2 regions of the Pseudarthrobacter sp. NPDC092419 genome follow, and region 1 is predicted to be linked to the other one. Evidence: predicted binding sites of a transcription regulator. Region 1 holds the regulator's gene; the other holds the start of a gene.
What was found. The regulator LexA, encoded in region 1, represses DNA repair genes until DNA is damaged. The targets are predictions, from matches to a motif close to TCGAACANNTGTTCGA.
Positions count from the first base shown of each region.

Region 1 (5,282 bases):
GATATAGCGGGTATCCGTGCCGCTCGCGAGCAGCGGATACATGGAGTACGTGGGAGGGAATCCGAGCGCGGTGCGGCCGGGGCCGCCGAAGGCCTGGAGGATCTGCTGGAGGACCTCGTTGGAGCCGTTGGCCGCCCAGATGTTCGAAGCGTCCAGCCCGTGGCCGAGGTATTCGGCCAAGGCAGTGCGGAGCTCGGTGAATTCGCGGTCCGGGTACCGGTTCAGGCCCTTGGCGGCACGGGCAACGGCCGCGGTGATAGCCGCCTGCACGTCCGCCGGGACGCCATGCGTGTTCTCGTTAACGTTCAGGAGAATGGGGACGTCCAGCTGCGGTGCCCCGTAGGGGGCAAGACCGCGGAGGTTCTCGCGGAGTGGAAGCCGGTTCAGTCGTTCTAGCTGGTCATTCACCTGAACAGTTTAGTGCCCGCGCCGGGGACCGGAAAATGTGACAGTTCCCTGCCGCCCCTGCCCGGCTCTGGGACTCCATTACCCGGCCGGAACGAACAGTTGCTGGCCCGGAATCACAGGCCCGCCGGAAAGATTGTTCAGCTGCACTATTTCTGCCACGACGTCCCTGGCATCGCGCTCCGGCGCAAGGCTGCCGGCAATGCTCCACAGGGACTGGCCCGGCTGGACTGTCACGGTGACTGTCGGCGTGGCCACGAGGTCGGCTGCCGAGTCTGAGGCCTTGGCGGGCGAGTTGAAGAACCCCGCCAGGGAAAGCAGCAGCGCCGCCAGCAGGACCAGCGGGATGCCAATCAGCACTACCCGCCCCCGGCGGGTGAGCCGCAGCGGCGGCAGGGGCGCTGGCGCCTGGCCTTCAGAAGCGCGGCCATCAGAACCCGAGGTGTTCCCTGGGGAAACTGGTGAGTGGTGAGCGGAAATAGCTGACATGGACTTAGCCCTCCTGGACCGTACTGTGCTGCCCGGAATGTTCCGGCCGCCATCTCCCGCCGTTCTTCGAAGATGAACTTCGAACGACTGCAACAGTGACTAGAACACATATTCGAACTTTGCTGATTCAGTTTTAGCACTTATCAACGAATAATGTCGAGACTCGCTAGAACAAATGTTTGAAAAAGCCCTGTGGCTGGCCTAGTTTTGAAGACAAGAACAACCACGCGGACAGTTGATCAGCCAGGTCTGACAATTTGGACGGGACCATCACGGCCGGAGCCAGAGCAAGCGGACCGGTGGCAACCGAAGGGCATTGGCAAACATGGCAGCAGCACCGGCCGGGGGCAGGACACTCCCGCAGGCGAAGAAGCCCGCCAAGGGCCTGACCGCCCGGCAGAAGAAGATCCTCGAAACCATCCAGCGCTCAGTCAACGACAACGGCTATCCGCCGTCGATGCGCGAGATCGGGGACACGGTGGGGCTGGCCAGCCTCTCCAGCGTGACGCACCAGCTTTCACAGCTCGAAAAGCTGGGCTACCTCCGCCGGGATCCCAAGCGGCCCCGCGCCATGGAAGTGTTGATGCCGCTGACACTGGGCGGCGTGCCGGGCAAGGGAGCCCCGGCCACCGAAAGCCCGGTACCGGGTGCCATGGCCGCCACAGTCACCGAACTCCCCACAGCTCTCGACACCGCAATGGTCCCCTTGGTGGGCCGGATCGCCGCCGGCGGGCCAATCCTTGCGGACCAGGTGGTGGAAGACGTCATGCCTCTTCCCCGGCAATTGGTGGGCCAGGGTGAACTGTTCATGCTGAAAGTCGCCGGCGACTCCATGGTGGACGCGGCCATCTGCGACGGCGACTGGGTAGTGGTCCGCCGTCAGGCCGACGCAGCCAACGGGGATATCGTGGCGGCCCTCTTGGACGATGAAGCCACCGTCAAGACCTTCCGGCAGCGCGACGGCCACACCTGGCTGCTGCCACAGAATACCCAGTACGAGCCCATTCTGGGCGACCACGCCACCATCATGGGCAAAGTGGTGTCCGTGCTGCGGTCCCTCTAGGGCACGAGCTCCCACGGAGCTGCGCCGCCTAAAGCGGCGTTCCCGACGGCCGCCGGCCTCCCGGCTAGCCTTCCCGGGCCAGCCGTTCAAGCGCCGCGAAGGCCGTGTTGCGGTCGGTGGTGGGCCAAAACGGCGGCAGCGCTCCCCGCAGGAAGCCCGCATAGCGTTCGGTGGCCAGCCGGGAATCCAGGACTGCTACCACGCCTTTGTCGTTGGTGGACCGGATCAGCCGCCCAGCCCCCTGGGCGAGACGGATGGCCGCATGCGTCGCCGAGACCGCCATGAACCCGTTGCCGCCGGATTGAGCCACAGCCCGGGACCGTGCCGTCATGAGCGGGTCGTCCGGCCGCGGAAACGGAATCCTGTCGATGACCACAAGGCGGCAGGAACCGCCCGGCACATCCACTCCCTGCCACAGAGACATGGTGCCAAACAGGCAGGTATCGGATTCGTCCGCGAACTGCTTGACCAAGGCCGTCATGGTGGATTCGCCCTGGCAGAGGATGGTCATTCCCAGCTTGGGCCGGAGGGCGTCGGCCGCTTCCTCGGCCGCACGCCGGGAGGAGAAGAGACACAGGGCGCCGCCGCCGGAGGCCTGGATCAGGGCCTCAAGTTCGGCCAGCGCCTCCGGGGAGACACCGCGTCCGGGCTTCGGCAGGTGGCCTGCCACATAAAGGATCCCCTGTTTGGGATAGTCGAAGGGCGAGCCCACATCCACGCCCGTCCAACTGGGTGCCCCCTGGCCCACGAGCCCCAGTCCGCCAGCGGCCGGCTCGAACGCTGATCCAATGGCAAGGGTGGCCGAGGTGAGGACCACCGTATGGTCCGCGAACAGGCCCTCGCGGAGCTTGCCGGCCACGGACAGCGGCGCCACGTTGATCAGCACCGGTGCCGAGTCGTCCGGCTGGGAGTAGCCTTGCCCGGGGTCGAAGGTACTCGCCCGTGAAAACCAGACCACTTCGCGGTTTTCCCGTGCCATCAGGAGCCGCTCGCACAGTTCCAGGATGAGCATGAGGCGGGACCGCGCAAGCTGCCGCCCGCCGTCGGCCGCCTGGCTGCCATCCCCCTTGGAATCAGACAACGCGGCACGGCAAGCCTCGCGGAGTTGGTCAACGCAGTCGAGCTGTTCGTCGTTGAGGCCGTTGGGGAGCAGCCCTCCGGGCGCACCGGCCAGCGCGGCTTCAAGGTTGGCTGCGGCAGCATTGAGCGCATCCACGGTAATGGCGGTGTGCTTCCGCGCCCCGGAGGCAGCGGCATGGACCATGGCCACGGACAGTTGCCCGGAAACGGCGCCGGTCACCCGGTCCTGCAGTTCGTGGGCCTCGTCCACCACCACCACGTCGTACTCGGGAAGGACTGCCAGGCCCTCGAAGGCGCTGACGGCCAGCATAGCGTGGTTGGTCACCACGATGTCTGCAGAGGCCGCATCGTGCCGTGCAAGCTCGCTGAAGCACTCTTCGGCCAGTGGACATTTCTGCGCACCCAGGCACTCCATGGACGTGACGGAGACCTGGCGCCATGCGCGGTCGGTGACCCCGGGCAGCAGTTCGTCACGGTCCCCCGTCGCGGTCTTTGCAGCCCATTCGCGCAGCCGGACCACTTCCTTGCCCAGCTGCGAGGAGGGTCCGCCGACGGCTGCGGCAAAGTGCGGAACACTGGTGTCCTCACCAAGCGAGAACAGCTGGCCCTCCGTGGGCTCCTCGGACGGGAATCCCCCCTCAAGCTTGTGCCGGCAGACGTAATTGGACCGGCCTTTGACCAGCGACACCTTGACGGGCCGCTCCAGCGCCGGGGTGATGGCGTCCAGCAGCCGAGGCAGGTCCCGCCCCACGATCTGTGTCTGCAACGCCAGGGTGGCGGTGGACACCAGGGTGGGCTTGTTGCTTTCCAGCGCATGCGCAATCAGCGGGATAAGGTAAGCCAACGACTTGCCCGTGCCCGTCCCCGCCTGCACCAGGAGGTGGGTGCCTGTTTCGATCGCCTGCGCGACCTGCCGGGCCATCTCGTGCTGGCCAGGCCTGCTCTGTCCCCCCATCGCGCCGACGGCGCGGTCGAGCAGTTCGGTCACGAACTGTCCGCCGGCCGTCTTCGTGGCGCCGGACGCGGCGTCAGTCATTGAAGCGGCGTCAGTCATTGGTGACGAAGGGTTCCAGCTCGGCCGCGAGACCCTCCCTGACCATCACCACGGCGCGGGTGCCCGCCTCCACATGGTCCACGCTGATGATTTCAGCGTCCGATTCGTGCAGCTTGCTGATCAGGTCTCCCCGATCGTAGGGAATGAGCAACTCGAGCTTCACGCTGGGCCGGGGAATCGAATCGCTGATGGCCTTGAGCAGTTCGGCAATCCCTTCGCCGGTGCGGGCCGAGACCACCACATGGCGCGGTTCGCGCTGTTTGAGGCGTTCCACCACGAAAGGATCCGCGGCGTCCGCCTTGTTCAGGACAATGATTTCGGGAACCTTACGGGCGTCGACCTCACTGAAAACCTTGCGGACTGCTGCGATCTGTCCTTCGGGATCGGGATGCGAAACATCCACGACGTGCAGGATCAGGTCAGCGTCCGCCACCTCTTCCAGCGTGGAGCGGAACGCTTCCACCAGCTGGGTGGGCAGGGAGCGGACAAAGCCCACCGTGTCCGCCAGCGTGTAACCGAGCCCGTCGGCCGTTTCGGCCTTGCGGACGGTGGGATCAAGCGTGGCAAACAGGGCGTTCTCCACCAGGACACCGGCATCCGTCAGCCTGTTGAGCAGGGACGACTTTCCGGCGTTCGTGTACCCGGCAATGGCAACTGACGGGACGGAATTACGACGGCGGTTGGCGCGCTTGGTCTCGCGGGCAGGCTTCATTGCGGCGATTTCACGCCGAAGCTTGGCCATCCGGGTACGGATCCGCCGGCGGTCCAGTTCGATCTTCGTCTCACCGGGACCACGGGAGCCCATGCCTGCCGCTGCGCCGCCCACCTGGCCACCTGCCTGGCGGGACATCGATTCGCCCCAGCCGCGCAGTCGCGGCAGGAGGTACTCGAGCTGGGCCAGTTCCACCTGCGCTTTACCTTCGCGGCTCTTGGCGTGCTGGGCAAAGATGTCCAGGATCAGCGCCGTCCGGTCGATGACCTTGACCTTGACGATGTCCTCAAGTCCACGGCGCTGGGACGGTGCCAGCTCAGCGTCCACCACCACGGTGTCCGCGCCGGTGGCCATCACGATGTCCTTGAGCTCCTGCGCCTTTCCCGACCCCAGGAAGGTGCCCGGGTCAGGCTTGGCACGCCGCTGGACCAGTCCGTCGAGGACCTCGGAGCCCGCGGTTTCGGCAAGCGCAGCAAGTT
Region 1 covers NZ_JBIVQF010000001.1:40,097-45,378, forward strand. Annotated here, with positions in the region: gene ACIQC0_RS00185 (histidinol-phosphate transaminase) at 1-408, opposite strand, end outside; gene ACIQC0_RS00190 (LysM peptidoglycan-binding domain-containing protein) at 487-894, opposite strand; gene lexA (transcriptional repressor LexA) at 1,220-1,957, shown strand; gene ACIQC0_RS00200 (ATP-dependent DNA helicase) at 2,022-4,073, opposite strand; gene hflX (GTPase HflX) at 4,084-5,282, opposite strand, start outside.

Region 2 (5,282 bases), on a different contig from region 1:
TCCGCTACGCCGCCAGGCGGGTCTTGACCTCGGCGGCAGAGGGGTTGGTGGCGGCGGAGCCGTCCGGGAAAAGGACCGTGGGAACCGTGCGGTTGCCCCCGTTAAGCTGCTCCACGAGCTCGGCGGTGCCGTCCACTTCCTCGATATTGATCTCGGTGTACCCGATGCCGTGCGCGTCCAGCTGTTTCTTCAGTCGGTTGCAGTAGCCGCACCAGGTGGTGGAAAACATGGTGATGGTGCCGGATTCGGGAGTGAAATCCACGGGGCTCTCCTTGCTGTTGGTAATGGGGTCCGTCGGCGTCAACGGTATCGTGCCCGGCGCTATTCCCGGCCGCTGTTTCCTCCGTCCGGTGGCCGGTGGCATGCTGGAACCATGTGTGGACGCTACGTGATGGCACGTGCCGTGGGTGACCTGCTGGCCGAATTCGACGCCACCCTGGAGGACGAGGTGCACATCCCGCCGTCGTGGAACGTGGCGCCGACCGACGATGTCCCCATCGTCCTGGAGAGGCTGGTGGAGGACGGCGGAGCAGCGCCACGGCAGGTGCGCCAGCTGCACGTGGCTCGCTGGGGGCTGGTGCCCTCCTGGGCGAAGGACCCGTCGATCGGGTCGCGGATGATCAATGCCCGGAGCGAATCGGTGCTGGAGAAGCCCGCCTTCCGTAAGGCCATCCGGTCCCGGCGCTGCGCCGTCCCGGCGGACGGCTATTACGAATGGAAGCAGGGGCCGGGCAAGACGAAGCAGCCCTACTACGTACACCCCGGAATGGACCACGGGTTGGCCTTCGCCGGCCTCTACGAATGGTGGAAGGACCCCTCCACGCCGGACGGGGAGCCGGCACGCTGGCTGCTCTCCACGTCCATCCTGACGGCGGACACCCCACCACCGGGTACGGAATCGACCGTTTTCGGCAGGCTGACGGAGCTGCATGACCGGGTGCCGCTGCCCATGGACAAAGACACCATGCATGCCTGGCTCGATCCGGCTGCCGACGACGCCGCGGAACTGGTGGACCTCGTCCGGGCGCGGGTGCGGGACGTGGTCGCGGACTGGAAAGTGGAAACGGTTGGCCGGGACGTGGGCAACGTGCGCAATAACGGGCCTGAGCTCATCAGGCCGGTGGAGGCGCTGTTCTAGCTGCCCATTCCGGCTCCCGCTCAAGCAGCCTCTTCCCGCGGCGGGCGGCGCTCAGACGGTGACCGAACCGTCGTCGTCCACTGACCAGGAAGGGTTGTAGGCAACTTCCCAGCGGAAGCCGTCCGGGTCCGCGAAGTAGCCGCTGTACCCGCCCCAGGGCTGGGTGACCGGCTCGGCAATGATGGTTGCGCCGGCAGCGGCCGCCTCGGCCATGACCCTGTCCACCTCGTCGGTGCCGGGCAGGTTGTGGCTGAGCGTAATGCAGGGAACCGGTCCAGGAGCGTTGACGCCGGCCTCCGCCTGCATCTGCACGGCGTCCCACAGGGACAGGACCAGCCCGTGGTTGACCTGGATGAATACCACATCGCCGTCCAGCTCACGGTGGACGGGCCAGCCCAGCCCTTCCACGTAGAACGCGCGGGACGCGGCAACATTGCGGACACCTAGCGAGATGAAGTCGACTCGGGGTTGCATGCTTCGATACTGTCAGACGATGGCGACAATTCAAGGAAATGATAGGGACGCCGCGGCGGACAAGGAGCAGCTTGCTGCCGTGCGGATCGCCGTCGATGAGGTGGATGACCAGATCGTCACCCTCATCGCCCGCCGCGAACGGCTCATCCGCATCGCCGGAACGCTTAAGGGCGACGACGCCGAAGTGCGCGCACCCGGACGCGTGGAACGGATCATCGAGCACGTCCGCTCAGCCGCGGAGAAGAAGGATATCGACCCGGACATCGTCGAATCCACCTACCGGGCCATGATCTCCGGGTTCATCGAACTCGAAATGCGCGTGCACAAGGGCAACGGCTAGAGCCCCTGTTTTCAGAGGAACCGGGAATCTCCAGAGACCGGGAATCTCCAGAGGGAGCAGGTGCTCCTCCCTAAAGGGACTCGGAGACCGGCACGCCGGACTGAAAGTCCCTTCCGTCCGCTTCGCTGAAGGCGGTCATGACATGGCCCTCGCCCAGCCCATTGATGGCAGCGAGCGGGAACTGGCCGGTAATGCTGTTGGCGGAATGGGTCACGCCGGAAAGGTCATAATCCTCTTCGATGCCCTGGTCGCGGTTGAAGGAGTAGAAGGCGATAGCCTCCCCGTTCATGAATTCGATACACAGCCGCCGCTGTGCGGAGTAGTCCGGAGTGGCCCCCATCAGGCCGACTACGTAAGCGCCGGAACCGGGGATGCTGCCGTCTATGTCAAAAGTGGCGATGGCTGTGGAGTCCTGCGTTGTGAGGCTGGCCTGCTTGAGGAGTGCGTCATCGGTGCTCATGGCTCCATCCTGCTCCCTGCCGCACCGTCAGTCCACCCCCGTCTAGGTTTTGTCCTGCCCCCGTCGTAGACTGGGAGTATTCGAATATGTGTTCGAATAATCCGTTCGTCCGGGAGGCAGCCATGGGTCTGTTCAGTGAATCCGTGGATGTGGCGTGCTCTCCGGACGGCGAGCCCCGGGAACTCCGGTGGGACGGGCGGTCATACACAATCTGCGCAGAACCGGTCCGCTGGTACGAGCGCCGCCAATGGTGGGCGGAGGAACGGCGCGCACCCCTGGGCGGCGGCCCTGGCCTGGTGGACCATGAAATCTGGCGGGTCCAGGTCCTTCCCGCCGCCGATACGGAAGTCTCCGGTCCGGGCACCGCGGGGGAGCCGCTCACCCTGGACCTCTCCCGCCACACCGGCAGCGGCCGCTGGCGGCTCCTGCGCATCCACGACGCACTGCGGCGGCCCCGGACAGCATGAGCTTTACCCACCTCCACGTCTCCACCGCCTTCAGCGCCCACTACGGGGTCTCCTGGCCCGACGAACTCGCCCAGGCCGCCGCGGCAGACGGGGCAACTGCGCTCGCCTGCACGGACCGGGACGGACTCTACGGAACCGTCAAGCACCTCAAAGCCTGCATGGCCGCAGGCATCGACCCCATCGTCGGGGTGGACCTCGCAGTTTTCGACGATGACGGGGACCACCGCACCCAGGTTTCCGGCAGGGTGGTGGTACTGGCGCGCGGAAACAACAATGGTGCAGGCTACCGCGCACTGTGCCGCCTGGTGTCGGACGCCCACGCCCGCACCTCGGGCAAATCCGGGGGAGCGGTCCCGGCCGCCGTCACCCGCGCGGAACTCGCCTCGCGCACCCTGGATCCAAACACCCTTAAACCCGTCCTCACCGTGCTGATCGGTCCTGACTCGGATGTGGGCCGTGCCATGGGCGGACGGCGGTACCTGCGCCCCCGCACCCTCTTCAAACAATGGCTGGATGCCATGCCCGCCGGGACCGTGGTAACCGAAATCGTCTCCCAGCTCAGCCCCCCCGGGACGCCGCTCAGCACGGCCCACGCCGTCCGCATGCTCAAGCTCGCAGAAGAGCACCGCATCCCTGCCATTCTCACCAACTCCGTCAGGTACTGCGCCGCCGACGGGGCGCCCACCGCGGACGTCCTGGACTCGGCCCGCACCCTGAAATCCCTCCCGGAGCTCGCCGGCGAACCGCTGCTGCAGCCCACCGGCCGGGGCTGGCTGAAAACATCCGCCCAGATGCTCCAACTGGGCAAGGAAATCATCTCCGCCGCCGGCTACGGCGCCGCGGACCTTAGACAGCTCATGGCGCAGACCGAGGCGCTCGCTGACCTTTGCCGGATCGATCCGGTATCGGACATGGGCTGGAAACAGCCGGTGGTTCCCGAGGCATCCGTCCTTGGCATCAGCCAGGACCCGCATGCGGAGCTGATCCAGCGCTGCCACGCCGGAATCGGCAGGAGATTCCCCGGTATCGCCGAGTCAGCCGAACGGGACATGCTGGCCCGTCTGGAACATGAATTGGGCATCATCCGGAACCTGGGTTTTTCCGCCTACTTCCTGACCGTGGCAGAAGTGTCCAGGATGATCCAGGACATGGGGGTCCGCGCCGCTGCACGTGGGTCAGGTGCGTCCAGCCTGGTCAACTACCTCATCGAGGTCAGCCACGTGAACCCCCTGCAGCACGACCTGATTTTCGAGCGGTTCCTGTCGCGGGACCGGGCCACCCTGCCGGATATTGATATCGACGTCGAAAGCGCCGAACGCCACAACGTCTACCACCGCATCTTCGAACGCTTCGGCGCGGAGCGGGTCACGCTGATGAGCATGCAGAACGGCTACCGTGCCCGCGGCGCGGTCCGGGACGCGGGGCTTGCCCTGGGAATGGATGACGGTGAAGTGGGGGAGATCGCCAAGCAGCTGTGGCGGTTTTCGGCCGGAAAGTTCCGTGAGGCGCTCCAGGAGAAGCCGGAGCTGCGCGGGTTCGCCGGCCGCCTGGAGCAGCGGGACGCGGACGGGAACCAGCAGCTGGACATGCTGGTGGACCTCACCGAACGTCTGGACCGGCTGCCCCGCCACATCTCCATGCACCCGTGCGGGGTGATCCTGGGGGACGCCACCTTGCTGGACCGCACCCCCGTGCAGCCCAGCGGCCTCGGGCTGCCCATGAGCCAGTTCGACAAGCACGACATGGATCCCATGGGAATGCTCAAGCTAGACGTGCTGGGCGTCCGGATGCAAAGTGCCATGGCCTTTGCCGTCCGGGAGGTCATCCGCGTCCATTCCGGCAAGGCGGACGTGGTGTCCGCGGGCCGCCATGGGCCCGGACCTGACGGCTCCGGGCCCGATTACATTGCGGACAACGGCCACATCGACCTCAACGCCGTGCCCCTGGATGACGAAGCCACGTTCGAACTCATCCGAAGTACCCACACCCTGGGCTGTTTCCAGATCGAGTCCCCGGGGCAGCGGGAGCTGATCGGCAAAATGGCGCCGCGCGAGTTCAACGATCTCATCATCGACATTTCACTGTTCCGGCCGGGGCCCATGAAATCGGACATGGTGCGGCCTTTCCTGGAACACCGGCACGGGTTCGCCCCCGAGGTCTACCCGCACCCGGACCTGAAGCCCGTGCTGGCGGAAACGCACGGGGTCACCGTTTTCCACGAACAGATCCTGAAGACCTTCGATGTCATGACCGGCTGCGGCCTGGCGCGGGCAGACGAATTCCGCCGGGCCCTGGGCAAGGAAGCCCTCGAGCTGGGGGTGGAGGAATTCTTCCGCAGGGAAGCACGGAAAAACGGCTACGCCCCGGAAGTGGTGGACAAGGTCTGGGGGACCCTCAAATCCT
Region 2 covers NZ_JBIVQF010000004.1:148,595-153,876, reverse strand. Annotated here, with positions in the region: gene ACIQC0_RS08375 (mycoredoxin) at 5-262, opposite strand; gene ACIQC0_RS08370 (SOS response-associated peptidase) at 374-1,138, shown strand; gene ACIQC0_RS08365 (VOC family protein) at 1,190-1,612, opposite strand; gene ACIQC0_RS08360 (chorismate mutase) at 1,632-1,952, shown strand; gene ACIQC0_RS08355 (hypothetical protein) at 2,023-2,412, opposite strand; gene ACIQC0_RS08350 (DUF6504 family protein) at 2,535-2,879, shown strand; gene ACIQC0_RS08345 (DNA polymerase III subunit alpha) at 2,876-5,282, shown strand, end outside.
Region 2: a site for LexA is predicted at 2,493-2,508, ahead of ACIQC0_RS08350 (DUF6504 family protein). Genes of this name have one in related genera too.